3 regions of the Massilia sp. BAP21 genome follow, and region 3 is predicted to be linked to each of the others. Evidence: predicted binding sites of a transcription regulator. Region 3 holds the regulator's gene; each other region holds the start of a gene.
The links. The regulator LexA, encoded in region 3, represses DNA repair genes until DNA is damaged. The targets are predictions, from matches to a motif close to ACTGTATNNNNATACAGT.
Positions count from the first base shown of each region.

Region 1 (9,430 bases), 2.0 Mb from region 3:
GTAGGCCACGCGCACCGGCGTGCCGTGCACGGCGTCGCCGCGGAAGTGGACCGCGCCGTCCTTGTCGGCCTCGTCCTCGCGCGGGCGCGGCAGCTCGCGGTCGCCGTCCACATGCCGGCCCTGGGCATCGAGGATCTGGAAGTAGACGCTGTCGACGTCGTCGGCGCGCAGGATGTCGCGCGCGCTGCCGGGCAGGCGGGTGGCGATCGCGCCGTCGACCTCGCGCACCTGCTGGGCCAGCACCGTGACCCGGTCTTCCAGCGCATGGTCGAAAGGCTGGTTCGCGATCGACTTCGCCACCAGGTAAGTAATGGCGATGCTCATCGGCCACAGCAGCAGCAGGGGCGCCAGCATCCAGTCGAGGATTTCGCCGAACAGCGAATGCTGGATGCTTTCCTCGGGTTCGGGATTCGGCGGCGCGTACAGGGGTTCGAGCGGCGGCTCGAACGCGCCCGGGGGCAGGGCGCTGTCGGGCGGCACCAGGCCGGCATCGCGGTCGTTCACGTGCGCTCGTCCGCTGCTATTCGTGTCACTTGTGCTCGCTGGCAGGCTCGGCACCTGCACCTGCGCCTGAGCGTGCGGCGTCGGAATACTTTTCCAGGCAGTAGCCGAGCCCGCGCACGGTGGCGATGCGCACGCCGCCGACTTCGATCTTCTTGCGCAGGCGGTGCACATAGACCTCGATGGCGTTGTTCGAGACTTCCTCTCCCCATTCGCACAGGTGGTCGACCAGTTGTTCTTTGGAGACCAGGCGCCCGGTGCGCGCGAGCAGGATTTCGAGCAGGCCGAGTTCGCGCGCCGAGAGGTCGAGCATCTGCTCGTTGATGTAGGCGCTGCGGCCGACCTGGTCGTAGACCAGCGGCCCGTGGCGGATCACGGCCGGGCCGCCGCCGGCGCCGCGCCGGGTCAGCGCCCGCACCCGCGCTTCGAGTTCCGACAGGGCGAAGGGCTTGGCCATGTAGTCGTCGGCGCCCAGGTCCAGGCCCTCGACGCGCTGCTCGACCGAGTCGGCGGCGGTGAGGATCAGCACCGGCAGTAGGGAGGAGCGCGCGCGCAGGCGGCGCAGCACTTCCAGGCCGGACATGCGCGGCAAGCCGAGGTCGAGGATGAGGAGGTCGAACTCCTGGGTGGAGAGGGCGGTGTCGGCATCGGCGCCGTTGCGCACGCAATCGATCGCGTAGCCGGATTGGCGCAGGGAGCGCGTCAACCCGTCGGCGAGTACGCTATCATCTTCTGCAAGTAGAATTCGCATGGTTGTACCTTGTTTTTCGATTAAACCCCGGTGCCGCCTTCATTGTGTTTGATTTAGCGCAACAATGCGAGTTTTCTCAAACCGACAATTCATTTTTTCGCTTGCCAAAACCACTGGATTTTTATACAGTACTAGCTATTGAAACGCGCGACGGCGCCCACACCTTGGTTACCTCCAAGACTGAAAGAAAATTATGGACGACAAAAAATCCGCAGTAAATGCCTCCGAAAAAGGCAAGGCGCTGGCTGCCGCCCTCGCGCAAATCGAAAAGCAGTTCGGCAAGGGCTCGGTCATGCGCATGGACACCAGCGCACCGGTCGAGGAAGTGCAAACCGTGTCCACCGGCTCGCTGGGCCTGGACATCGCCCTCGGCGTCGGCGGCCTGCCGCGCGGCCGTATCGTGGAAATCTACGGTCCGGAATCGTCGGGTAAAACCACGCTGACCCTGCAGACCATCGCCCAGATGCAAAAGCTCGGCGGCACCTGCGCCTTCATCGACGCCGAGCACGCGCTCGACGTCACCTATGCGCAAAAGCTGGGCATCAAGCTCGACGAGCTGCTGATCTCGCAGCCCGACACCGGCGAACAGGCCCTGGAAATCACCGACGCCCTGGTGCGTTCGGGTTCGGTCGACCTGGTGGTCATCGACTCGGTGGCGGCACTGACCCCGCGCGCCGAGATCGAAGGCGACATGGGCGACTCGCTGCCGGGCCTGCAAGCCCGCCTGATGTCGCAGGCGCTGCGTAAACTCACCGGCTCAATCAACCGTACGAACACCCTGGTCATCTTCATCAACCAGATCCGTATGAAGATCGGCGTCATGTTCGGCAGCCCGGAAACCACGACCGGCGGTAACGCGCTGAAGTTCTACGCCTCGGTGCGCATGGACATCCGCCGTACCGGTTCGATCAAGTCGGGCGACGAGGTGATCGGTAACGAAACCAAGGTCAAGGTCGTCAAGAACAAGATCGCGCCTCCGTTCAAGGAAGCCCACTTCGACATCCTGTACGGAGAAGGCACCTCGCGCGAAGGCGAAATCCTGGATCTGGGCGCCGACAACAAGATCGTCGAGAAGTCGGGTTCCTGGTACAGCTACAACGGCGAACGCATCGGCCAGGGTAAAGATAACGCACGTCAGTTCCTGAAAGACCGTCCGGCACTGGCACGCGAAATCGAAAACAAGGTCCGCGCTACCCTGGGCGTGCGCGAGCTGCCGCCGGTCAGCGCCGACGCTGCGCCGGAAAAGGCCGTCTCGGAATAAGTTGAGCGCGGTTTTGGCAATAACAGCAACATCGGCAACACTGGCAGCACCATGCGCGCGCCACCGCTGAGCCTGAAGGCACGGGCCCTGCGCTTCCTCTCCATGAGGGAGCACAGCCGGCTCGAGCTGGGGCGCAAGCTGGCGCGCCATGCCGAGGAGGGCGACGACGTCGAAGCCCTCCTCGATTTCCTCGAAAAGAACAACTGGCTGTCGCAGGAGCGTTTCGCCGAATCGCTGATTCACCGAAAAGCCTCCCGCTACGGCAACAGCCGTGTCGTGGCCGAGCTGCAAAGCCACGGCGTGAACGGCGAAGCCCTGGCCGAGCTCAAGTCCGAGCTGGCCTCGAGCGAAAAAACGCGCGCCGTCGAAGTCTGGCGCCGCAAGTTCGGCACCGTGGCGCAAGACGCGGCCGAGCGCAGCAAGCAAATGCGTTTCCTGATGGCGCGCGGCTTCTCCAGCAGCGCCGTGCGCGAAGCACTCAAGGGTGCGCCGGAAGACGAAGACGACTTCTAGTCCGCCCACATCGTTGTAGCGCGTTGTAACGTTTAAACCAACTTTTGCAGGCGCCAGCGCGGAGCGCCATTCGTTGATATGCCTGGCATATTCCTCAACGACGGATGGTGCTGCGCGCTGGCGCCTGCACGCGGCTGCACTTTGGGCGGCCGAGCTCGCGGCGCTTGCCGCAACCCACGCGAACAAGAAGGACAAGCATGAAAGCGTTGCTCGCACTGGCACTGGCTGCCACCCTCGCCGGCTGTGCCCAGCCTCCCGTCACTCCCACCGGCGTCTACGTCCTCAGCACCGCCGAGATGTCGGTCGTCCTCGACGTGCGACCCGGCGGCGACTACGTCCTGCAAACCAGCGGCCCCGGCCGCAATACCGACGAAATCCGCGGCTCCTGGCGCGAAGAGGTCGGCCCGGCCCTGTCGGTGTCGTTCTCCGGCATCGTCTGGCATGGCACCGAACCCGAGGCCGGCAACGCCGTCTGGGCCGCCACCATCGACAGCGATTCCCAGATCTGCCTCGACCGCGACGGCCAGAACTGCTTCTTCCGCAACGACTTTTCCTGAGCCGGACAGGGCCGCGCCGCGCATCCATACCTGGGGACAGGCAACATTGGCAGGCTTGCCACGCTTCCCGCGATACCCCGCCTTCCAGTATGGTCAATCGGGCATGTAAGAGTGCAACCGCTACCCGCCTGTGCTAAACTTTCACGGTTTAAGCAGCGCCGCATGAGCGGTTGTTGCCGCAGAAGCTGCGGCGACGTGCGAATCAAGCACACCGGCTGCATACATTTACCGCCGCCCTGTCGGCACCGTTTTTATGCCCTTGTCTTCTCCCGCTTCGCGCCAGCTCCGGCACACGCGCGCCATTACCGTCGAAGCGTATGCGCGCGACGATGGCTTGTGGGATCTTGACGCGCGTATCCGCGACGTCAAGGCGCAAGACATCGTGCTCGCCTCCGGCAGGCGTCCCGCCGGCACCGCCGTGCACGACCTCAGCCTGCGCATCACCATCAACCGCGACCTCGAGATCGTCGACGCCGAAGCCTCGTCCGACTCGGTACCGTACCCTGGCTACTGCGACACCATCGGTCCTGCTTATAAAAAGCTGATCGGCATGTCGCTGGCCAAGCATTTCCGGCTGCACCTGAAAGACCGCTTATCAAGCGTGCTCGGATGCACCCACCTGACTGAACTGGCGCAGGTCTTGCCCACGGCGGCAATCCAGGCCTTCGCCGATGATGCGTTCGAGACGCGCAATGCCGCCGATGCCGGCGACGCTGAGCGTCCTTACGAGATCGACCGCTGCCACGCCTTGCGCGCCGATGGCCCTGCCGTGGCACAGTATTACCCTCGCTGGGCGATCAAGGCCGTACCGGAGTAGACTTCGCTGTCGAAGTTTTCCACGAAGTTTCTAATTAACTATCCAAATCAGTAACAGAGAAGAAGGGAAGCCAGCATGAAAATCCATGAGTATCAGGGCAAAGAAATCCTCCGGAAGTTCGGGGTGACGGTACCGCGCGGCATTCCGTGCATGTCGGTGGAAGAAGCCGTCAAGGCAGCTGAAGAGCTGGGCGGCCCGGTGTGGGTCGTCAAGGCCCAGATCCATGCTGGCGGCCGTGGTAAAGGCGGCGGCGTGAAGGTTGCCAAGTCGCTGGAGCAAGTCAAGGAATACGCAGAACAGATCATGGGCATGCAGCTGGTCACGCACCAGACCGGCCCGGAAGGCCAGAAAGTGCGCCGCCTGCTGATCGAAGAAGGCGCCGACATCAAGAAGGAACTGTACGTCTCGATGGTCACCGACCGCGTGACCCAGAAGGTCGTCCTGATGGCCTCGTCGGAAGGCGGCATGGACATCGAAGAAGTCGCCCACAGCAACCCTGAAAAAATCCACTCGATCGCGATCGACCCATCGGTCGGCCTGACCGACGCCGAAGCGGACGACATCTCGACCAAGATCGGCATTCCTGCCGAGTCGCTGGCCGAAGCCCGCCAGAACCTGAAAGGCCTGTACCAGGCTTACTGGGAAACCGATTCGTCGCTGGCCGAAATCAACCCGCTGATCCTGACCGGTTCGGGCAAGGTCATCGCCCTGGACGCGAAGTTCAACTTCGACGCCAACGCCCTGTTCCGCCAGCCGGACATCATGGCTTACCGCGACCTGGACGAAGAAGATCCAGCCGAAGTCGAAGCATCGAAGTTCGACCTGGCCTACATCTCGCTCGACGGCAACATCGGCTGCCTGGTGAACGGCGCCGGCCTGGCCATGGCCACCATGGACACCATCAAGCTGTTCGGCGGCGAGCCGGCCAACTTCCTGGACGTGGGCGGCGGTGCGACGGCCGAGAAAGTCACCGAAGCATTCAAGATCATGCTGAAGAACCCAGGCCTGAAAGCCATCCTGGTCAACATCTTCGGCGGCATCATGCGTTGCGACGTCATCGCCGAAGGCGTGATCACCGCATCGAAGGCCGTATCGCTGCAAGTGCCGCTGGTCGTGCGCATGAAGGGCACCAACGAAGACCTGGGCAAGAAGATGCTGGCCGACTCCGGCCTGCCGATCATCGCCGCCGATACGATGGAAGACGCAGCCAAGGCCGTGGTCGCCGCTGCAGCTGGTAACGCCTAATTCGAAGGAATAAACAAATGTCGATCCTGATCAACAAAGATACAAAAGTCATCACCCAGGGTATCACCGGCAAGACCGGTCAGTTCCATACCCGCATGTGCCGCGACTACGCGAACGGCAAGGCTGCCTTCGTTGCTGGCGTGAACCCGAAGAAAGCCGGCGAAGACTTCGAAGGCATCCCAATCTACGCCAACGTGTCGGAAGCCAAGAACGCCACCGGCGCGACCGTCTCGGTCATCTACGTGCCGCCGGCAGGCGCCGCAGCCGCCATCTGGGAAGCCGTCGAAGCCGACCTGGACCTGGCGATTTGCATCACCGAAGGCATTCCAGTCCGTGACATGATGGCCCTGAAGGACCGCATGGCCAAGGCCGGCTCGAAGACCCTGCTGCTGGGCCCGAACTGCCCAGGCCTGATCACCCCGGACGAAATCAAGATCGGCATCATGCCTGGTCACATCCACAAGAAGGGCCGCATCGGCGTCGTCTCGCGCTCGGGCACCCTGACCTATGAAGCAGTCGGCCAGCTGACCGCGCTGGGCCTGGGCCAATCGTCGGCAGTCGGCATCGGCGGCGACCCGATCAACGGCCTGAAGCACATCGACGTGATGAAGATGTTCAACGACGATCCTGATACCGACGCGGTCATCATGATCGGCGAAATCGGCGGTCCGGACGAAGCCAACGCCGCACGTTGGGTCAAGGACAACATGAAGAAACCAGTCGTCGGCTTCATCGCCGGTGTCACCGCTCCTCCGGGCAAGCGCATGGGCCACGCCGGCGCGCTGATCTCGGGCGGCGCCGATACCGCGCAAGCCAAGCTGGACATCATGGAAGAGTGCGGCATCAAAGCCACCAAGAACCCATCGGAAATGGCACGCCTGCTGAAGGCCATGCTGTAATACCAAACAGTTCTTGTCTCGTGAAGGGAGCCTGCAGGCTCCCTTTTTTATTTCGACAACAACTGAATGGCACGGACGGCGACGAATTTTTCGCGTTCGATCATTGCCTGACAGAAATTGCGTGTGAGCTGACAAAATTTGTCATGCCAGAAGCGAGCTCTGCCGTAATTTGTCAGTTTTGTTTCAAAGGAACTAATGATTTTGTGGGGAAATGGCCTGGCACGGCGCTTGCAATAGGTAGAACGTGGCACCAAGCAAAGCATGACCAACCGAATTCTTTAATACCTCTGGAGAGACTTACCATGAAACAGATGAAAATCGTCAAGAAAGCACAAGCCGGCTTCACCCTGATCGAACTGATGATCGTTGTTGCCATCATCGGCATCCTGGCGGCTGTCGCTATCCCTGCATACCAGGACTACATCGCCAAGTCGAAGGCAGCTGCTGCTTACGCTGACGTCAGCGGCGGCAAAACCGGCTACGAGATGGCTGTTGTCGAAGGCAAGACCAGCGACGTGACTGGTTATACTGCTGCGACCGGCCTGGCCAATAAAACCGGCAACTGCTCGGGCTTCACCATCGCTACCCCACCAACTGCTGGTGGCGCCGTGATCACCTGCGCAATCGACAATCCTGGCCGTCTGGGCGCGGGCTCGACCATCGCCCTGCACCGCTCGGCTGCTGGCGCCTACAGCTGCGTTGCAACCGGCTTCGCTGATCCGAAATTCCTGCCGACCGGCTGCACCCAAGTTGGCGCTCCTGAGGAAGACGACGGCGACACCACCGAATAATACACAAGTCGCATAAACGAAAGCCGCCCTCGGGCGGCTTTTTTATTGGCGCTGCGGTTTGCAACGCAGCGCCAACGTCTTGCGCCGCTATTCAAACGATCTTCTGCCGATCCGCCAGCAGCCTGCACGTAGAACAATGGCCGCATGAACACACGCTCGACGGTGCAGGCAAACGAACACACCTTGATTCTTGAGAACACGCGGATCGTCAGGCGCTCGCCTTCCACATGATCAAAAAAAGCCCGCTGGGTAAGCGGGCTTCGCAGAAGCGCGAGGGATCAGCGTTTCAGGTAATGGTCGAGCCAGTCGATCACGGTATGGTGCCAGAGCACCGAGTTGGCCGGCTTCAGCACCCAGTGGTTCTCATCCGGGAACATCAGGAACTTGCTTTCGATGCCCTTGCGTTGCAATGCCGTGAAGGTCGACAGGCCTTGCGCGGTCGGGATGCGGAAGTCGAGGTCGCCCTGGATCACCAGCATCGGCGTCTTCCACTTGTTCACGTGGTGCACCGGGTTGAAGCGCTCATGGTTTTCCGGCACTTTGAAATAAGGGCCGCCGCTTTCCCAGTCGGTGAACCATTGTTCCTCGGTCGAGTAGGCCATGCCGCGGGTGTCGAACACGCCGTCGTGGTTGACGATGCACTTGAAGCCGTCCGGCCAGTTACCCTCGATCCAGTTCATCATGTAGCCACCGTAGGAAGCGCCCAGCGCGCAGCTGCGCTCGCGGTCCAGCCACGGGAATTTTTCGACAGCCGCAGCCAGGCCCTTCTGCAGGTCTTCGAGCGGCTTGCCGCCCCAGTCGCCGCTGATGGCGTCGGTGAACTTCTGGCCGTAGCCGGTCGAGCCGTGGAAGTCGATGAACACGGCGGCGTAGCCGGCGCCGGCATAGATTTGCGGATTCCAGCGGTAGCTCCAGGCATTGCCGAAGCTGCCCTGCGGGCCGCCGTGCACCAGGAAGGCGACCGGGTACTTCGCGCCCGGCGTGGCATTCCACGGTTTCATCACGTAACCATGGACCGTGTCGCCGCCCGCGCCCTTGAACGAGAACTGCTCGAATTCGCCGAAGCGCACGTCGGCCAGTTTGTCGGCGTTATTCGTGGTCAGTTGCTGCGGCTTGCCACCAGCCAGTTTCACCGAGTACAGCTGGGCCGGCGAATCCAGGGTGGCCAGCGAGTAGGCGACCGTATCGCCGCGCACGTCGAAGCCGCCGATCGACCCCTTGTCGGTCAATGGCGTGATCTTGCCGCTGGCCACCTCGATGCGGAACAGGCGGTGCTGGCCGATGTCCTCGGCATCGACCACGACCGATTTGCCGTCGCGCGACCATTGCAGGCCGCCGGCCGAGCGGTCCCAGTCGGCGACCAGCTTGCGCTTGGCGCCGGTGGCCACGTCCATCAGCATGATCTGGTAGCGGTCGGCTTCGAAGCCGGGGCGCGCCATGGCCAGGTAGGCGAGGGTGCGGCCGTCCGGCGAGAACACGGCCTTGGTGTCCCAGGCCGGATTCTCGGCGGTGAGGTTGCGCGGTGCGACGCCGCCGGCGGCCGGCACGCTGTACAAATCAAAATTGGTCGACCAGGCTTCGGTCTTGCCGGCAATGCGCGCTGCGAACACGACGGTCTTGCCGTCCGGGCTGAAGCGGTATTCTTCGCGGTCGCCGAAGGGTTTCGAGGGCACGTCGCCGTCGAGCGAGCCCGACAGGCTAACCGGCGCGCCGCTCACCACGCCCTTGCCATCCAGCGCAGCCGAGAACAGCACGGCATTGCGGCCATCGTTCCAGGTATCCCAGTGGCGCACGAACAGGCGGTCGTAGACCTTGCCGCTGGCCTTGTTCTTGGCTTGTTCCTTCAGGCGCGCCTCCGTGCAGGCCAGGTCCGGGCAGTCGCGGAACACCGCCATGCTCAGGGCGATGCGGTCGCCGGCAGGGGAGACGCGGAAGTTGTCGACGTCCAGCGGCAAGTTCGTCACCTGCACCGGTGCGCCGCCGGAGGCCGGCTGGCGCCACACCTGCGCGCTGCCCGAGCGGCTTGAAAGGAAATACACGGCGTCGCCCTTCGGCGACCATTCCGGATCGGTGCTGCTGCTGTCGTGGCTTATGA
Region 1 covers NZ_CM173596.1:2,491,717-2,501,146, forward strand. The annotation lists gene ACWYRN_RS10985 (sensor histidine kinase) at 1-504, opposite strand, end outside; gene ACWYRN_RS10990 (response regulator) at 530-1,252, opposite strand; gene recA (recombinase RecA) at 1,446-2,513, shown strand; gene recX (recombination regulator RecX) at 2,565-3,026, shown strand; gene ACWYRN_RS11005 (hypothetical protein) at 3,224-3,583, shown strand; gene ACWYRN_RS11010 (DUF2889 domain-containing protein) at 3,837-4,400, shown strand; gene sucC (ADP-forming succinate--CoA ligase subunit beta) at 4,476-5,645, shown strand; gene sucD (succinate--CoA ligase subunit alpha) at 5,663-6,544, shown strand; gene ACWYRN_RS11025 (pilin) at 6,856-7,335, shown strand; gene ACWYRN_RS11030 (S9 family peptidase) at 7,614-9,430, opposite strand, start outside.
Region 1: a site for LexA is predicted at 1,365-1,382, ahead of recA (recombinase RecA). Genes of this name have one in related genera too.

Region 2 (9,430 bases), 2.1 Mb from region 3:
GAAAGGGTCGGACAGGCAATGCTCGCACCATTCCTACCGGAAAAATTTGACCCGCATCAAGCTCCTTGGGAAGGTGTGCTAGCGGCGCATCACCCCCGGCAAGCGCAATTCCGTGTGCCCGAGGTCCATCATTTTCCAGCGTCCGCCCCAGGTCAGGCCGAGCTGCTCGGCCACCTCGCCATACAGCCGGTAGCCGCGCATGGCCCAGGGGTCTTTCTCGGAAATGACCAGCTTGCCGTCGCGCCAGAATGCGCAGTCGGCGGCCAAGCCGTACTGGTGCCAGCTCTGGAAGGCGCGCGCATTGGTGACGGTGCCGCCCATCTGCGCCAGCAGGTCCTGGCGCGCCGGGCTGCGGTAGCCTTCCAGCAGCGCCATTTCATAGCCGTGCTGTTCCTTCATGATCTTGAAGGCGAGCAGCAGGCGCGCGTTGAAGTCCGGGTGCAGCAGGCCCCAGTTGCGGCTGGCGCTCACCAGCATCGGCCGCACCAGCACCACTTCCTGGGTGGTAAAGGCCAGCGGCGGCGGCGCCACCGGCGGCACCAGCTGCTCGCCCTGCAGCAGCGCAGCGATCTGGGCGTCGGGCAGCGCGGCGGTCGGCACATAGTCGGGCAGCATGGCGGGCGAGCGCAGCACCAGGGCCAGCAGCGAGGGAATTGCAATCACCGGCACCCCGATGGCGAACACGATCCAGTTGCGGCGCGCCAGCTTCATGGCCGCCGCCAGCCCGCCGGCCAGGCCGCGCCTGAACGCCCCGCGCTCGCGTGCGGGCGCCCCGCGCCATGTGGCATCGCGCCGCTTCATGCGGCTGCGCAGGCTGAAGACGAACTGGCCCAGCATCGCCCTTCCGGTTGGAAAACAGGCCAGCCAGATCAGGGTGCAGGCGACGCAAAAGTACAGAAGTGCGAGAAAAATCAGCATGGTTTTTCCCAGATTGTTTCTAATCGGATTGGAAACGAATATCTTAGGAGTAATGCCGTGCGCCCTACAGACGAAAATCAAGGGCCCTCGACGCGACCGAATTTGATGTCGTCGCGCCGCGGGGCCGGTGAAGAAAACATCCTGGCGATGCTGGAACGCGATGCCGCACGGCGCAGCGGCACGCGCATGACCAGCCCGCGCCTGGCCTGGTACTGCGCGGCGGCGGCCTTTTCCGGCATCCTGGTCGGTGCGGTGGCGTGGCTGGCCTACGACAACCACGAAACGGCGACTGCGATGCAGGTCCAGGTGCAGGCCGAGCGCGTGGCCGAGGCGGACACCGTGACGCCGGCCCAGGCCGATGCGCCGGCCCCGGCTCCGGCAGCCCCGGCCCCGGCCGTGATCGTCGACCAGCCGCAGAGCATGCCGGCCGCCCCGCCGCCGCTGGTGATGCTGCCGCCGGAAGGGACGGCAAAAGCCAGACCGGTGGCACCGCCGAAGGAGAGCGCGCCGGTCCAGGCTGCTACGGCGCCCACCACGGCCAAGCCGGCGCAGCCGGCCGAAGCCAGGCCCGCAAAAACGGACAGGCCGGCTGCGCTGGCCAAGGCCGATAGGAGCAACAAGGCCGAGAAGGCGGAGAAAGCCGAGAAAGCGCCCCCGCGCACGGCAAAGGCGACGCGCCCGGCCGCCGCCAAGGCCGGCGCGGCGGCGCGTGCCCGGAACAAGGCGGCGTCGCCCACCGCCGCCGAACCCGCGGTCGACACCGACGTCGCCCTGATCTCGGCCATCATCGCGCATTCCGAACGCCACCGCGGCGAGCGCGAACAGCCGGCGCCCTGCACCGGGCCGAAATGCCCGCCGCAGTCCTCGGCTCCGCCCCGTCCCTGATGTGGCAAAAAACCACGGCCAGGCATCCCGGCGCCTGAAAATGCTGGGATGAAGGCGGCACCCGAGGCTATACTGTACATAAGCACAGTGGCGTCTCGAGATGAACAGGGTTCTGGAAAACGAGTTTTATTACCTGGATAACTTCCAGGCCGTCCTGGACTGGATCGCGCAGCGCTACCCGGATTTGCTGACCGACGAAGAACAGGCCTTCATTGCAGCCTTCCCGGCGCTGCCGCAGCCGGCGCGCGCCCTGTTCGTGCGCATGGTCATGCGCAAGGGCGAGCTGTTTCGCGCCAGCAAACTGCGCTATGCCGAAATCGGCTGCCCGGTGGAAGCGGCGCAACACCTGTTCCCGACCGGCTGGGTGTCGGGCGACCCCGACCTCACCCTCGACGAACTGTTCGACCTGCTCTCCAAGCCCGAACTCGTCCTCGCCTTTGGCGACCGCCTCCAGCACAAGAACGCGCGCAAGGCCGAGCAGCTCGCAGCCCTGCGCGCCAGCATGGGCGCGACTGCAGAGCAGACTGCGGGGGAAGTTGCTAACCAATCCGGCGAGAGCGATGCCGCGCCTCCGGTCCGCTCCTTCTCCAGCTGGTTCCAGGACAGCGGCGACCTCGCCCTGCGCATCCACGTCAAGCCCCTGTGCGACCGCCTGCGCCTGATCTTCTTCGGCAATTTGCGCCAGGACTGGACCGAGTTCGTGCTGTCCGACCTCGGCCTGTTCCGCTACGAGCAGGTCGAGTTCTCGCCGGCCTCGCGCGGTTTCCGCGAGCGCAGCGACATCGAGCACTACCTCGTCCTGCACGCTTGCCGCGCGCGCTTCGCCGAGGGCCTGGAGCCGCTCGAGGACATCGTGCGCGACGTGCCGCAACACGCCTTCCACAACGACTGGCTCGAGAGCCGGCGCGAAAAGCTGCTGTTCCAGATGGGCCAGCACTACGAGAAGGGAAAGGACTGGGCGAATGCCCACGCCGTCTACACGCGCTGTCGCTTCCCTGGCGCGCGCGGCCGCGCCATCCGCGTGCTGGAAAAGGCCGAACGCTACGACGAGGCCTGGGAACTGCTGCTGGCGGCGCGCGAAGCGCCGGAGAACGACGCCGAGCGCCAGCACCTGCTGCGCATCGGCCCGCGCCTGGCGCGCCGCCTCGGCCACCCGAAGACCATCGCGCGCCGGCCCGACCCGGTGCGCCTGGACCTGTGCCTGCCCATGCCTTCGGGCGACTGGTGGGTCGAAGGCGTGGTGCGCGAGCACCTGGCCGGCGAACACGCACCCGTGTTCTACGTCGAAAACATGCTGGCCAACGCCCTCTTCGGGCTGTTGTGCTGGCGCGCGATCTTCGCCGCGATTCCCGGCGCCTTCTTCCACCCGTTCCACCGCGGCCCGGCCGATTTGTACAGCCCCGACTTCCACCAGCGCCGCGCGAACGAGTTCGCCGATTGCCTGGCCCAGTGCGACGATGGCCGCTACCGCGCCACCATCCTCGGCCACTTCGCGGAAAAAGCCGGCATCTCCTCGCCCTTCGTGTCCTGGGAATACCTGGACGCCGGCCTGCTCGAACTGGCCCTGGACTGCATCCCTGCCGCCCACCTGAAGAAGTGGTGCGAGCGCATCCTGGCCGACGTCAAGGAAAACCGCACCGGCTTCCCCGACCTGATCCAGTTCTGGCCGCATGAAAAGCGCTACAACATGATCGAGGTAAAGGGGCCGGGCGACCGCCTGCAGGACAACCAGCTGCGCTGGATCGAGTACTGCGCCACCCACGGCATGCCGGTCTCGGTGTGCTACCTGCAGTGGGAGCAGGCTGCTTGAGCGAGCCGGCGAAGTACGTTGTCGCCGTGCGCGCCCTGTGCGAGTTCACCGCCAAGCAGGGCGACCTCGACCTGCGCTTCACGCCCTCGCCCACGGCCCAGGAAGGCATCGCCGGCCATGCCGTGGTAACGGCGCGCCGCGGCGACGGCTACCGCACCGAAGTCTCGCTCTCCGGCGACCACGGCCTGCTGCACGTGCGCGGCCGCGCCGACGGCTACGACGCCCGCGAGAACCTGCTGGAAGAAATCAAGACCTACCGCGGCAAGCTGTCCTCGATGCCGGAGAACCACCGCCACCTGCACTGGGCCCAGGTGCGCATGTATGGCCACCTGCTGTGCGCCCAGCTCGGACTCGACAGCGTCAACCTGGCACTGGTCTACTACGAGATCGGCAGCGGCCATGAGACAGTGCTGCGCGAAACCCGCAGCGCCGCCGAACTGAAGGCGACCTTCGAAGAACGATGCCTCCGTTTCATCGCCTGGGCCGAACAGGAGCTGCGCCACCGCGAGGCGCGCGATGCGGCCCTGGTTGCGCTGCGCTTCCCGCACGCCAGCTTCCGCCCCGGCCAGCGCCAGCTCGCCGAGACCGTCTTCAAGGCCAACAGCACCGCGCGCTGCCTGCTGGCCCAGGCCCCGACCGGCATCGGCAAGACCGTCGGCAGCCTGTTCCCGGTGCTGAAAGCGGCGCCAGCCCAGCGCATCGACAAGGTCTACTTCCTGGCCGCGAAAACCCCGGGCCGCCAGCTTGCCCTCGACGCCGCCGCCACCATCCGCGCCGCCGATCCGCGCCTGCCCTTGCGCGTGCTGGAATTGACCGCACGCGACAAGGCCTGCGAACATCCAGACAAGGCCTGCCAGGGCGCCTCCTGCCCGCTGGCGAAAGGCTTCTACGACCGCCTGCCGGCCGCTCGCGCCGCGGCCCTGGAGGTGCCGGTGCTGGACCGCGCCGCCCTGCGCGACGTCAGCCTGGCCCACGATGTCTGCCCCTATTACCTGGGGGGCGAGATGGCGCGCTGGAGCGACGTGATCGTTGGCGACTACAACTATTACTTCGACGGCGGCGCCATGCTCTACGCGCTGGCCCAGGAACAGGGCTGGCGCGCCAGCGTGCTGGTCGACGAAGCGCACAACATGGTGTCGCGTGCGCGCTCGATGTATTCGGGCGAACTCGATCGCGCGCTTCTTCGCATGGCGCGCGCCGCTGCGCCTTCCGAGACCGTGAAGAAGGCCCTGACCAAGGTGGCGCGTGCCTGGGGCGAGATGGATGCGCATGCGCCCGCGCCCTACCAACTATTGGCCGCGCCGCCGGAAAAGCTGCTGTCGGCCCTGCTGAACGCCACCAGCACCATCAACGATTACCTGGCCGAGCAGGCCGTGCCGCTCGACCCGGACCTGCAGCGCTTTCATTTCGACGCCTTGGGCTTTCAGCGCCTGGCCGAATCCTTCGGCGAGCATTCGCTGTGCGACATCACGCGTGACGGCAAGGACACCACGGTCTGCATCCGCAATGTCGTGCCTGCGCCTTTCCTCAAGCCCCGTTTCGAGGGCGCGCATTCGGTGACGCTGTTCTCGGCCACGCTCAGCCCCTGGCATTATTTCGCCGACCTGCTCGGCCTGCCGGAGAACACCGGCTGGGTCGACGTCGAATCGCCCTTCTCCGCCGGCCAGCTGGCGGTGCACATCGCCAGCCGCATCTCCACGCGTTACCAGCACCGCGCGGCATCGCTGGCGCCGATCGCGCAACTCATGGCCGACCAGTACGCGCAAGCGCCCGGCAACTACCTGGCTTTTTTCAGCAGCTTCGATTACCTGGAGCAGGCCGCCGATCTCTTCACCCGGCTGCACCCGGATGTGCCGGTCTGGCGCCAGGAGCGGCGCATGAGCGAAGCGGAACGGGCAGCTTTTCTGGACCGCTTCCAGCCCGAAGGCCGCGGCATCGGCTTCGCGGTGCTGGGCGGCTCGTTCGGCGAAGGCGTCGATTTGCCGGGCGCACGCCTGATCGGGGCATTCGTGGCCACGCTCGGTCTGCCGCAGCTGAATCCCGTCAACGAGCAGCTGCGCGCGCGCATGCAGGCCATGTTCGGCGCCGGCTACGACTACACCTATCTGTATCCGGGCCTGCAGAAGGTGGTGCAGGCGGCCGGGCGCGTGATCCGCACCGAGCAGGACCGCGGCACCGTCTACCTGATCGACGACCGCTTCGGCCAGCCGGCCGTGCGCGAGCTGCTGCCGCGCTGGTGGCAAGTAGACACACTCAGCGCATCAGCTCCTTGAGCTTGGCGTAACCGCTGCGGCTGACCGGGACCCGTTTGCCGTCCTTCAGCACCGCGCACCAGCTGTCGCGGGTCGGCGCCTCGATGCGCGCGATGGCGCCGATGTTCACGATATACGAGCGGTGCACGCGCAGGAACAGCGCCGGGTCCAGCCCGCCTTCGAGTTCCGCCATGCGTCCGTTCTTCAGGTGCGTCTTGCCGGCGGTGCTGATCGCCACGTAGTCGTCCTGGGCTTCGATCCAGTCGATGCTGGCGCTCGGCACCACGTGCACGCGCGCGCCGTCGCGCACCAGCACGCGTTCGATGAAGCCGTTGCGCTTCGCTGCGTCCTGTACCAACCCTTCCATTTGCTCCGGCGGCACGGCGCGGCTGCGCACGCTGTGCAGGGCCTGGGCCAGGCGTTCGCGGCTGAAGGGCTTCAGCAGGTAGTCGATGGCGCGTACCTCGAAGGCCTTCAGCGCGAACTGGTCGTAGGCGGTGACGAAGACGTAGCGGGTGCGCGCGGGGCTGCCGGCAGCAATACTGGCATTTGCCAGCTCCACCACTTCGAAGCCGTCGAGCTTCGGCATCTGGATGTCGAGGAAGACCAGGTCCGGTTGCAGCTCGCCGATCGCCTTCACCGCCTCGAAGCCGTTGGCGCATTCGGCCACGATCTCGATGTCGGGCCAGGCGCCCAGGAATTCGCGCAGCAGCGCACGCGCCAGGTGTTCGTCGTCCACGATGATGACCCGCATGTCCCCTCCTTAGTCCGTATCCGGTGCGTGCCGCGCCATGCCGGCGGCAGGCAGCGTCAGGTCGACGCAAAAGCGCTCTGGCTCGCGCAGCCAGTGAATGCTGGCCTCGTGCGCATAAGTCGCCGTCAAGCGCTGCCGCACGTTGGCCAGGCCAATCCCGCAACCGGCGACCGGCGCCGCCGCTTCCTCGTCGTCGGCATCGTTCTCGACGCGGATGCGTAAGAGCGAGCCCGCGCGCCGCGCCACGATCCGGATCGCGCCGCCGTCGAGCCGGTGGCCGATCCCGTGCTTGACCGCGTTCTCCACCAGCGGCTGCAGGATCATCGGCGGCACCAGGCAGTCGGCCGCATCGCCGGCCACGTCGTCCTCGAAGGCGAGACGCGGCCCGAAGCGCACCCCCTCCACCGCCAGGAAGGCACGCACCAGCGCGATCTCCTGCGCCAGCGGCACCTTGCGCTGGGCATCCATGCCCAGGCTGCGGCGGAAGAAGTCCGACAGCTGCAAGGTCATGCTGCGCGCCGCCGGCGGGTCGATCGAGGTCAGGGCGCTGATCGAATTCAGGCTGTTGAAAAGGAAGTGCGGGTCGATCTGGGTGCGCAGCATGCGCAGTTCGGCTTCCTGGGCCGCCAGCTTCATTTCGAGTTCGCGCCGCTCGAGGCTGCGCGCGCGTTCGAATTCCAGCGCCAGGTACTGGCCCACCGCCGTCATCGCGTATAGGATCACGCCCAGGCCGAACATCAGGGCGGCAAAGGGCCGCGTTACCACGAGGGTGCCCTGCGCAGGATTGGCCGACACGCCGCGCAGCAATTCGCTCCAGCCGCTGCCGGCCGCCGTCCACAGCAGGCTGGCGCAGACCGCGGTGCCCGCGAACACCAGCAGCACCGAGTGCAGGGGCCTGCTCGCCAACGGGTAGGCGCGGCACAGGTAATACGACGAAAAGCCGCTGGCGCAGCCATACACCAGCGCCAGCGGCAGGGCGAACAGCAGGCTGGCGCCGATGCGCGCGCCGGTGGCGGCCACGATCAGTCCCGCGAGCAGCAGCCCGAATAGCAGCCAGGCCGCCAGGTAGAGCGCGATGCTGCGCCGCGCATGCATCAGCCGGTCACCATCAGTTGCGGACCTCGACGCCGCCCATGATCGCGTAGCCGCGGATCACCAGGCGCTTGTTGCCGTCGGGCGGCGCAACCGTCTTCTCGTCGAAGCCGCCCATGATCGGCGTACCCTGCAGCACCACCGTCCAGTCGGGCGGGCACTTGATGGTGACGCCGCCCCAGAAGGCGAACACGTTGATCACGGCTTCGCCGGTCGCGATCGAGGCGCCGCGCATGTCGAGCACGCAGCCACCCATCACCGCGGTGATTTCGCCGCCACGGAAGTCCTGGCTGTGCACGCGGCGGTCGAAGCCGCCGAGGATGGCGGTGACGTCGATCTTCTGCGTGTCGCCGGCCGGCGCCAGGCCCTCGCCGGGCTTGTCGTCGACCATGCCGTGCCCAACCAGGCGCTGTCCGGTCGTGGCGCGGTAGACCAGCACGGCGCCGGCGCCGATCAGGAACAGCGGCCAGGCCATGCGCCAGGTGATGTAGATGACGCCGAGCCGGTTCAGGATCATGACCGTGCCGATGCCGATGCCGGCCAGGCCGATCAGGTAGCCGCTCGGGGTCGAGGTGTCGAGCAGCTTGGCGACGCCGGCGAAGATGAAGACCAGCGGCCAGAAGGCCACCGCGTCGTGCAGGTCGAGGATGTCGAGGTTATCGAGCAGGAACAGCAGGCCGACCACGATGACCATCAGCCCCAGCACCACCTGCCCCGTCATGCCGCGTTCGGCGCGGCGCGCACGGCGTTGCTGGCGCTTGACATCATGCCCCTTCATGCCGCCTTCTTCGAAGCTGTCCTTATACATGTTCCTTCTCCTTGTTCGATGCGAAGCGGCGCGCGAACACAGGCGCGAGCACCAGTTGCAGCCCCCACATCAGGATGAACAGCGGCCAGCTGTTGCGGAAGGTCAGGCCCCATAAGCCTTCGAAGACCGCGAACAGCCACAGGCCGATGAACACCGTCCACAGCCCGCTTGTGAACTCCCTGGGGCTTGGGTAGCCGATGGTCTGGTTGATGCCCGCCACCACCAGCAGCAGCGGCCAATAATGCCACAGCGTCGCGACGTCGAGGACGTCCATGCGGTCGAGCAGGAAGGCGATGCCGACCGCAATCAGGACCAGTCCCCACATCATCTGCTTGCGCTGCCTGTAACCGTTGTTTTCGGTGCCCATGCCGTCCTCCGTGTTGTGATGTCTGTACGATAGCCGCGTGCGCCGGCGTGGAAAAGCGCCATTCGGCGAATGGCAGCGCCGGATCGGTGAATGACGGAGGAATCGGCGGGCTGCGCCGCCTGGCGGTGGGCGGCGTGGCCGGGGCGCTGGAGACGCAATGCGGAAACAAACCGCAGGGACGAAAAAAAGCCCGCCTCGAAAGGCGGGCCGGATGGCGTGATGCTCCGCTGCCGCGCGTCAGGCTGCAGCGGACAGGTTCATCGCCGGCTGGTTCTTGACCTGGTTGCGGTACTTGGCGCTGGCTTCGGCCTTCTTCACGGCTTCGCGTGCGATGTTGGTGCGGCGGATTTCCAGGCGTTCCTGCTTGCCGCGGTGTTGGGCTTCGTGCTTGTTGCCGATTTTCTTGGTCATGACCTTCTCCTCTGTTGAAACGGTATACAAGGCAGTGGTCAGGAGCGGTGCTGCGATACTCGCACGTCCGCCGGCATCAGCATTTCCCAACCGAGCTGGCGGCGGATTTCTTCCGGTGCCGGCGGCGGTTTCG
Region 2 covers NZ_CM173596.1:4,245,968-4,255,397, reverse strand. The annotation lists gene ACWYRN_RS18895 (M15 family metallopeptidase) at 79-918, opposite strand; gene ACWYRN_RS18890 (hypothetical protein) at 1,024-1,803, shown strand; gene ACWYRN_RS18885 (VRR-NUC domain-containing protein) at 1,904-3,613, shown strand; gene ACWYRN_RS18880 (ATP-dependent DNA helicase) at 3,610-5,886, shown strand; gene ACWYRN_RS18875 (LytR/AlgR family response regulator transcription factor) at 5,867-6,619, opposite strand; gene ACWYRN_RS18870 (sensor histidine kinase) at 6,629-7,714, opposite strand; gene ACWYRN_RS18865 (LiaI-LiaF-like domain-containing protein) at 7,728-8,519, opposite strand; gene ACWYRN_RS18860 (LiaF transmembrane domain-containing protein) at 8,512-8,886, opposite strand; gene ACWYRN_RS18855 (hypothetical protein) at 9,124-9,297, opposite strand; gene ACWYRN_RS18850 (hypothetical protein) at 9,336-9,430, opposite strand, start outside.
Region 2: a site for LexA is predicted at 1,875-1,892, ahead of ACWYRN_RS18885 (VRR-NUC domain-containing protein). Genes of this name have one in related genera too.

Region 3 (9,430 bases):
ATGCCTCGGCCACCCTGGCCCAGAACCTCGGCAACATGGGTTTCCATCGCTACACCTACGCCGTGTTCGGCATCATGGAAGACAAGGATATCGAGGGCGTGCTGGCCCCCATGGCCGGTTTGATCGACCACTGGTGCCTGGCCGACCTGCCGTCGCCGCGCTCGGCAAAGGGCGAAAAACTGGCTGCACAAGTGGGTGCCCTGAAGCCTGGCGGCGCGAAAGAAGAGGATTTTTCCGTCACCACCTTCGCCGATCCCGCCGCCGCATTCGCAAATGCGGTGAGCCGTGCCGGGGAGAATGATAGAATTGTGGTCTTTGGCTCGTTCTATACCGTCGCCGGCGTGATGGCGGCCCGAAAAAACTCTCTTCACTGATTAAGACGCATGGGCTTGTTCTCGATCTTTAGTAAAAACAAGCAAGAAAACACTGCCCAGGACAGTGGCCATTTCTCCCGCGACGACGACAATCTTGCCGAGCGCGCCCGTGCCAAGCGGGCTGCCTACGCGGGCGAAGCGGCCAGCGCCTCGCGCCGCAGCCGCAGCGGTGGCGACCCCATGCTGCCCGAAAAGAAGCGCGCACGGCGCCGCCTGGTAGGCGCGATTGCGCTGGCGCTGGCCGCCGCCGTCGGCCTGCCGATGCTGCTCGACTCGGAACCGCGTCCGCTGGTAGGCGACATCGCCATCGACATCCCGGCCAAGGACAAGGCGCCGGCCCTGCCGGTGCCATCAAACCCGGTGCCGGCTGCCGACAGCGTCGATGGGGACGAGGAAATCATCGATCCGCCGGCGCCGCCTGCCGCCACGCAAGGTACGAATCCAGCTACGAACCAGGGAACGACGCCGCCGCCGGTGCGGATGGCCCAGGCGCCGAAGTTCGATCCGAAAGAGCTGGTGTATGCCGAGCCGGAACCGAAGCCGGCGCCCAAGGTGGAACACAAGCCTGAGGTAAAACCCGAGCCGAAGAAGCCCGAACCCAAGCCTGTCGAGCACAAGCCCGAGCCGAAGAAACCCGAGCCGAAGCCGGAGCCGAAAAAGCCCGAGCCGAAGAAGGCGGAAGAGAAGAAGGCCGAGGACAAGCCGCGTGCGAAGGACCAGGACGCCGCGCGTGCGCTGGCCCTGCTCGAAGGCAAGCCGGCTGAAAAGGCCGAGAAGCCGGCCGCCGCCAAGCCCGAGGGCAGCGGGCGCTTCGTAGTCCAGGTAGCCGCACTGGCGAGCCAGGACAAGGTGGCCGAATTGCAGGCGCGCCTGCGCGCCGCCGGCGTCAGCGCCCATACCCGCAAGTCGGGCGAGCTGATCCGGGTCCAGGTGGGGCCCTTCGGCAGCCGCGAAGAAGCGGAAAAAGCCCGTGCTAAATTGAGCAGCCAGGGCTTCAGCGGTTTCCTGGTTCCGGTGTAAGCGTGGTCGGGGCAGCGTGACGATTTTCGATTATCTGGTATTGTTCGTGCTGATTTCCTCCGTCATCATCAGCACCATGCGTGGCCTGGTGAAGGAAATCCTGTCGCTGCTGGGCTGGGTCGTCGCCTTCGTGGTGGCGAACGCCTACGGCGCCCAGCTCGCGCCGCTGTTGCCGGAAATGATTCCCGGCGATACGGTGCGCCTGATGGTGGCCTTTGTTGCTCTATTCCTAGGCGTGCGCATCCTGATGGGGCTGCTGGCGCTGGCGCTCGGTTCGCTGATCGAGGCGGCCGGGCTGACCCTGGCGGACCGCGGCCTCGGTGGACTGTTTGGCCTGGCGCGCGGTATTGTCATGGTGCTGGCCGCCGTCATATTGTGTTCGATGACTTCCATTCCCCAACAAGCATTCTGGAAAGAAGCGCTTTTATCGCCCCTGGCGGAGACCGGTGCACGCACGGTCAAGCCTTTCCTTCCCGCTGCCCTGGCGCAGCATGTTCAGTTTTGATCTTTCTGTAACTGCATTCAGTTCTTAGGAGCACACCATGTGTGGCATCGTCGGCGTCGTCTCGCAAACTCCCGTCAACCAGCTCTTGTACGACGCATTGCTGCTGCTGCAGCACCGCGGCCAGGATGCGGCGGGCATTGCAACCAATCACAGCAGCATGTTCTCGATGTACAAGGCCAACGGCCTGGTGCGTGACGTGTTCCGCACCCGTAACATGCGTTCGCTGCAGGGGAACACCGGCATCGGTCACTGCCGCTACCCGACCGCCGGTTCGTCGAGCGAGGAAGAAGCGCAGCCGTTCTACGTGAACGCACCGTTCGGCATTACCCTGGCCCACAACGGCAACCTGACGAACCAGGCCGAGCTGAAAGACGCGCTGTTCCGTAACGACCGCCGCCACATCAATACCAATTCCGACTCGGAAGTGCTGCTGAACGTGCTGGCCCACGAGATCCAGGTCGCGGCGAATGGCTATTCGCTCGACGCCGAGGCCCTGTTCAAGGCGGTCGGCATCGTGCACAAGCGCGTGCGCGGCGCCTACGCTGTCGTCGCCCAGATCGCCGGCCACGGCATGCTGGCCTTCCGCGACCCCTACGGCATCCGTCCGCTGTGCCTGGGCATGAACGAGGGCGAGCACGGCATCGAATACATGGTGGCGAGCGAATCGGTGGCGCTGGAAGGCATCGGCTTCCGTTTCGTGCGCGACATCGCGCCGGGCGAAGCCGTGTTCATCGGCGACGATGGCCAATTGCACGCGCGCCAGTGCGCGGAAAACCCATCGCTAAACCCCTGCGCCTTCGAATACGTGTACCTGGCGCGCCCGGACTCGGTGATCGACGGCGCCTCGGTGTATGCCACCCGCCTGAAAATGGGTGAATACCTGGCCGACAAGATCCGCAAGGAAATCCCGGTCGAGGAAATCGACGTCGTCATGCCGATTCCCGATTCCTCGCGTCCCGCTGCGATCCAGCTGGCGCTCAAACTCGGCGTCGAATACCGCGAAGGTTTTATTAAAAACCGCTACATCGGCCGTACTTTCATCATGCCGGGGCAGGGCATGCGCAAGAAGTCGGTGCGCCAGAAGCTGAACGCGATCGGCTCCGAGTTCAAGGGCAAGAACGTGCTGCTGGTCGACGACTCCATCGTGCGCGGCACCACCAGCCGCGAGATCGTGCAGATGGCGCGCGAAGCCGGCGCCCGCAAGGTGTTCTTCGCGTCGGCGGCGCCGCCGGTGCTGTTCCCGAACGTGTACGGCATCGACATGCCGACCCGCGACGAGCTGATCGCCTACGGCCGCACGGTCGAGGAAGTGTGCAAGGAAATCACGGCCGACCGCCTGGTCTACCAGGACATCGATGCGCTGAAGCGCTCGATCTCGGACGTGAACCCGGAACTGACCAACTTCGAGGCTTCGTGCTTCGACGGCGTGTACGTGACCGGCGACGTGACCCCGGCCTACCTGGACAACCTGGAATCGGCGCGCCACAACGGCGGCAAGCCGGCGCCGGCGGAGGATGCCGTGCGTACCCAGCTGAACCTGAACCCACCGGTCGCCGCGGAATAAAGTGCACCATGAGCGATAAAAAGAACTACGGTTTCACCACCACCATCCTGCACAACGATCGCCGCAAGACGATCGAGCAGGGCTCGCTGCACAAGCCGGTGCACACCTCGGTGGCATTCGGCTACAACGATGCGCGCCAGCTGGCCTCGGTGTTCCAGGGCAAGGAGCCGGGCTTCCGCTACGGCCGCCAGGGCAACCCGACCGTGTCCGCGCTGGAAGACAAGGTCACGAAGATGGAAGACGGCGTCGCCACCCTGTGCTTCGGCACCGGCATGGCGGCCATCGGCGCGCTGTTCCAGGCGCTGTTGAAGGCGGGCGACCACATCGTCTCGTCGAGCTTCCTGTTCGGCAACACCAACAGCTTGTGGCAGACGGTGGCAGGGCAGGGCGTGGACGTGTCGTTTGTCGACGCCACCGACGTGGCCAACGTGGAAGCGGCCTTGACGCCAAACACGCGCTTCGTGTTCGTCGAGACGATTGCCAACCCGCGCACCCAGGTGGCGGACCTCAAGCGCATCGGCGAGCTGTGCCGTGCGCGCGGCATCCTGTACGTGGTCGACAACACCATGACCACGCCGTATCTCTTCCGCCCGAAGGACGTGGGCGCCGGCCTGGTCGTGAATTCGCTGACCAAGTCGATTGCCGGCCACGGTATTGCGCTGGGTGGTGCGCTGACCGATACCGGGCTGTTCGACTGGAGCGCCTATCCGAATATCGCCGACAACTTCCGCAAGCAGCCGGCCGCCAACCAGGGCATGGCGCAGCTGCGCGCGAAGGCCCTGCGCGACTTCGGCGCCTCGCTCGGGCCGGAAGCTGCGCACCACATCGCGGTCGGCGCCGAAACGCTGGCGCTGCGCATGGAGCGCACCACGGGCAATGCGCTGGCGCTGGCGCGCATGCTGGAAGCGGACGAGCGCGTGGCAGCCGTGCACTACCCGGGCCTGGCATCGCACCCGCAGCATGGGGTGACGACGGAACTGTTCCGCGCCGGCGGCTCGCTGCTGAGCTTCGAGCTGAAGGACGGCATCGATTGCTTCGATTACCTGAACCGCCTGAAGCTGGCCATCCCGGCGAGTAACCTGGGCGATACCCGTACCCTGGTGATTCCGGTGGCGCACACGATCTTCTTCGAGATGGGCGCCGAGCGCCGCGCCAGCATGGGCATTGCCGAGTCGCTGATCCGGGTCTCGGTGGGCATCGAGGACACCGAGGACTTGCTGGAAGACTTCCGCGCGGCACTTGGCGCGTAATCCATACTGAAGAGACGCGACAACATGAAGAAAACTGCGCTGCTGTTTGCCGGCCTGCTGCTGGCAGGATTTGTTCACGCGGGCGAGCTGGAAGACGCCAAGGCCTTGTTCGAGCAGAAGAAGTATCCCGAAGCCATGAAGCTGTACACCAAGCTGGCGAATGCCGGCAACGTCGAGGCCCAGCAGAGCCTGGGCCAGATGTACTGGTATGGCGAAGCGGGCGAGGTCGACGAGGCCAAGGCCACGGCGTGGTTCACCAAGGCAGCGGCCAAGGGCAACAAGGTGGCTGCGGATTCGCTGGTGATCATGCAGCAGCGCGTCGCGCGCCGTGCCGACATCGATTACTGGGTGTCGAAGTACGATGGCGAAGACCTGAAGTCCGGCAAGTTCCACTGCCCGGCGCCGCGCGTGCCACCGATCTCGAAGCAGAGCGACGAGATCGACCGGGTCGCGAATGCGATCAACAAATGGCAGGATTGCTACAACGGCTTCGTGCAGAACCTGAATGCGGTGTCGCCCCTGTCGAACCGGATTCCGGCCGATGTGGCCAAGCTGATGAACGCGACCGAGATGGAAAAGGCCAAGGCCCACCTGGCGCAGGTGCAGGAGAACGTGTCGGAAGAAGCCAAGGTCGGCGCCAAGATGACGCTGGCGGACGTGGCGGTGTGGCGTTCGGCGACCGAGGCCTATATCGCCGAGCACAATGCGATCGTGAACAAGGCGCCGAAGGAAGATTCGATCTCGAGCAAGCGCAAGTAACGCTTTTGTAGGGTGGGCTCTTGAGCCCACGCGGTACGACACCTGCATGTCGAACAAAATCCCGTCAGGATTGCCGTACGGTGCGACGCAAGGTGTTTCGACTGATTAAGCGTTCTACCGCGTGGGCTCGAGAGCCCACCCTACGAAAAGCAAAAAGGCCGCGTCAGCGGCCTTTTCTACGTCAGCACAAAATCAGTGCCAGCTGCGCATCAAGCCCACCGCCAGGCCTTCCAGCGCGAACTCGTCGCCCGGCGCAACCTGGATCACCTTGAAGTCCGGATTTTCCGGCAGCAGCTCGATCAGTTCGCCCGTCTTGCGGTAGCGCTTCACCGTCACATCCTCGCCCAGGCGCGCAACGACGATCTGGCCGTTCTTGGCGCTGTCGACCTTTTTCACGGCCAGGAAGTCGCCATCCATGATGCCGGCGTCGCGCATCGACCAGCCGCGCACCTTCAGCAAGAAGTCGGGACGGGCCGCGAACATGGCCGGGTCGACGTTGTAGGTCGCTTCCACGTGTTCCTGCGCCAGGATAGGGGAACCCGCCGCCACGCGGCCGACGAGCGGCAGCGACATCAGCAGGGCAGGCGGGATGACCGGCAGCGCCGGTTCGCTGGAGGCGCCGATCAGGCGGATGCCGCGCGAGGTGCCCGACACGATCTCGATCGCGCCTTTACGCGCCAGGGCTTGCAGGTGCTCCTCGGCCGCGTTGGCCGACTTGAAGCCCAATTCCTTCGCGATCTCGGCGCGGGTCGGCGGGAAGCCGGTGTTGTCGATCGCTTCCTTGATCAGGTTGAGGATCTGTTCTTGCCTTGCAGTGAGCTTGAGCATGGGTATACCACTGGTTATCGATTCAGACTGTATTTTTGTACAGTGCTTCGCATAATGCAAGGGTAAATGCAAATAAATCCCACTTTTCGCTTGCCGGGTTGTCGCAAGAGCGGTACAAACCCCCGCGATTGCCATGCCGCCGGCTTCGCGTTATAATTGCCGGCTTTCCCTTCCCACACTCGTCTTGACGCCGAGGTGGGCATTTGTTTAAACGTCCTCAAGGAGTGTTGCATGCGTCATTATGAAATCGTTTTTATCGTCCACCCGGACCAAAGCGAGCAAGTCCCGGCGATGATCGAGCGTTACAAGGCCAGCGTCACCGCGCGCGGCGGTAACATCCATCGCGTGGAAGACTGGGGCCGTCGCCAGATGGCTTACCAGATCCAGAAGCTGCCGAAGGCACACTACATCTGCATGAACATCGAATGCGACAACGAGACCCTGGTCGAGCTGGAAACCGCATTCAAGTTCAATGATGCCGTGCTGCGTCACCTGACCGTGAAGATGAAGAAAGCTGAAACCGCTCCATCGCCAATGATGAAGTCGGTCCAGCGCGAAGACGCAGCCAAGAGCCACCGCGCAGAAGCCCCAGCGGCTGCTGCTGCCCCAGCTGCTGCTGCCTAAATTCTTTCCCCAGGATTCGTGAACGGGCGTGAGCCCGAAGTGAAGTGAACCAGCTACAAGTCGTCGCCACCATCGCTGAACGCGACGTACTGCGCTATACCCCGGCCGGCGTGCCGATCGTTTCGGCAATCCTGCTGCACAGTTCGCAGCAGGTCGAGGCAGGGGTGGCAAGGCTGGTGGAGTTCGAAATAGCCGCGTTCGCCGCGGGAGAAATTTCGGGCCGCTTCGCTAGCGCCGAGTTGGGCGCCGCCCACCGGTTCACGGGATTCCTGGCCAAGAAGAACCGCAACAGCAAAGCCCTGGTGTTTCACATCATTGATTTCAGTGCCGCCGCTTAAATAATTCAGCGGCCCACCTTTTAGATATACAGGAGCCTCAAAATGGCATTCGGTAAAAAGTTCGACAAAAACAAAGCCAAGGAAAAACTGAAGCGCAAACAGCAGAACCCGCTGTTCAAGCGCAAGAAGTTCTGCCGCTTCACCGCCGCCGGCGTTGAACAAGTTGACTACAAAGACGTCGACACCCTGAAAGACTTCGTCCAGGAAAACGGCAAGATCATGCCGGCACGCCTGACCGGTACCAAGGCGCACTACCAGCGTCAAGTGGACACCGCGATCAAGCGCGCACGTTACCTGGCCCTGCTGCCGTACACCGACCTGCACAACGCTTAAGTCGCCACGGCAACGAGCACAAGTAAATACTGGAGAATAATATGCAAGTTATCCTGCTGGAAAAAGTCGTCAACGTCGGCAATCTGGGCGACGTCGTCAAGGTTAAGGACGGTTACGCACGTAACTTCCTGATCCCGCAAAAAATGGCCCGCCGCGCAACCCAGGCCGCTGTGGCCGAGTTCGAAGTCAAGCGCGCCGAGCTGGAAAAAGCTGCTGCTGAAAAGCTGGCTGCTTCGCAAGCCCAAGGCGAAAAGCTGGGCGGCATGACCATCACCGTCGCTCAAAAAGCCGGCGTCGATGGCCGTCTGTTCGGTTCGGTTACCAACTTCGACATCGCCGAAGCCCTGACCAAGCAAGGTTTCGCAGTCGAAAAGGCGCAAGTGCGCCTGCCGACCGGCCCGCTGAAGACCACCGGCGAACACCCGGTTGCGGTCGCGCTGCACACCGACGTCGTCGTGGAAATCACGATCGCTGTCGTGGGCGAAGCTGCCTAAGTCAAGCTGAATAACAGCTGCTTATGAAGCCATAATCAGTTGTTGTATTCTGGAAAAAGCCGGGTTCGCCCGGCTTTTTTTATGACCCAAAAGTCGCCAATTATTTCAGCCGTGTGACCGGAGCAGGTATAATGCCCGCCATGAATACCCCCGCAGATCCGCAAATCGAATCGCTGCGCATCCCCCCGCACTCCATCGAAGCAGAGCAGTCCGTCATCGGCGGCCTGCTGCGCGATAATGCGGCGTGGGACCGTATTGCCGACTTCATGCACGCGGACGATTTTTATCGTTACGACCACCGCATCATCTTCGAACAGATGGTGCGCCTGATCAACAGCGGCAAGCCTGCCGACGTGATCACCGTCTACGAGGCCATGGTGTCGCTCGGCAAGGCCGAGGACGTCGGCGGCCTCCAGTACCTGAACGCCATGGCGCAAAACACGCCATCGGCCGCCAACATCCGCCGTTACGCCGAGATCGTGCGCGACCGCGGCGTGCTGCGCAAACTCATCACCGTCGCCGACGAAATCTCCGGCAACGCGTTCAATCCGCAAGGCAAGGAAGTCAAGCAGATGCTTGACGAAGCCGAATCGAAGATCTTCGCCATTGCCGAGCAGGGCGCCCGTGGCGCCCAGGGCTGGAATCCGATCCAGCCGCTGCTGACGCAAGTGGTCGAGCGCATCGACGAACTGTATTCGCGCGAAAACCAGGGCGAAATCACCGGCGTGCCGACCGGCTTCATCGACCTCGACCGCATGACCTCGGGCCTGCAGCCGGGCGACCTGGTCATCGTGGCCGGCCGTCCGTCGATGGGCAAGACCGCATTCTCGGTGAACATCGGCGAAAACGTCGCCATCGAAGCGGGCCTGCCGGTTGCCGTGTTCTCGATGGAGATGGGCGGCGCCCAGCTGGCCATGCGTATGCTGGGCTCGGTCGGCCAGCTCGACCAGCACCGCCTGCGTACCGGCCGCCTGAACGACGAGGACTGGCCGCGCCTGACGCACGCGATCCAGAAGATGAACGACGCCCAGCTCTACATCGACGAAACGCCGGCGCTGAACCCGATCGAGATGCGGGCACGCGCGCGCCGCCTGGCGCGCCAGTGTGGCAAGCTCGGCCTTATTATCGTCGACTACCTGCAGTTGATGCAGGGCAGCCAGCCGGGCGACAACCGCGCCGCCGAGATTTCCGAGATCTCGCGTTCGCTGAAGGGCTTGGCGAAAGAGCTCCACTGCCCGGTCATCGCGCTGTCCCAGCTGAACCGCTCGCTGGAACAACGCCCGAACAAACGGCCCGTCATGTCCGACTTGCGCGAATCCGGCGCTATCGAACAGGATGCGG
Region 3 covers NZ_CM173596.1:536,809-546,238, reverse strand. The annotation lists gene folC (bifunctional tetrahydrofolate synthase/dihydrofolate synthase) at 1-374, shown strand, start outside; gene ACWYRN_RS02435 (SPOR domain-containing protein) at 384-1,394, shown strand; gene ACWYRN_RS02430 (CvpA family protein) at 1,411-1,899, shown strand; gene purF (amidophosphoribosyltransferase) at 1,937-3,463, shown strand; gene ACWYRN_RS02420 (cystathionine gamma-synthase family protein) at 3,472-4,713, shown strand; gene ACWYRN_RS02415 (tetratricopeptide repeat protein) at 4,738-5,472, shown strand; gene lexA (transcriptional repressor LexA) at 5,665-6,300, opposite strand; gene rpsF (30S ribosomal protein S6) at 6,532-6,924, shown strand; gene priB (primosomal replication protein N) at 6,969-7,262, shown strand; gene rpsR (30S ribosomal protein S18) at 7,305-7,595, shown strand; gene rplI (50S ribosomal protein L9) at 7,637-8,089, shown strand; gene ACWYRN_RS02385 (replicative DNA helicase) at 8,230-9,430, shown strand, end outside.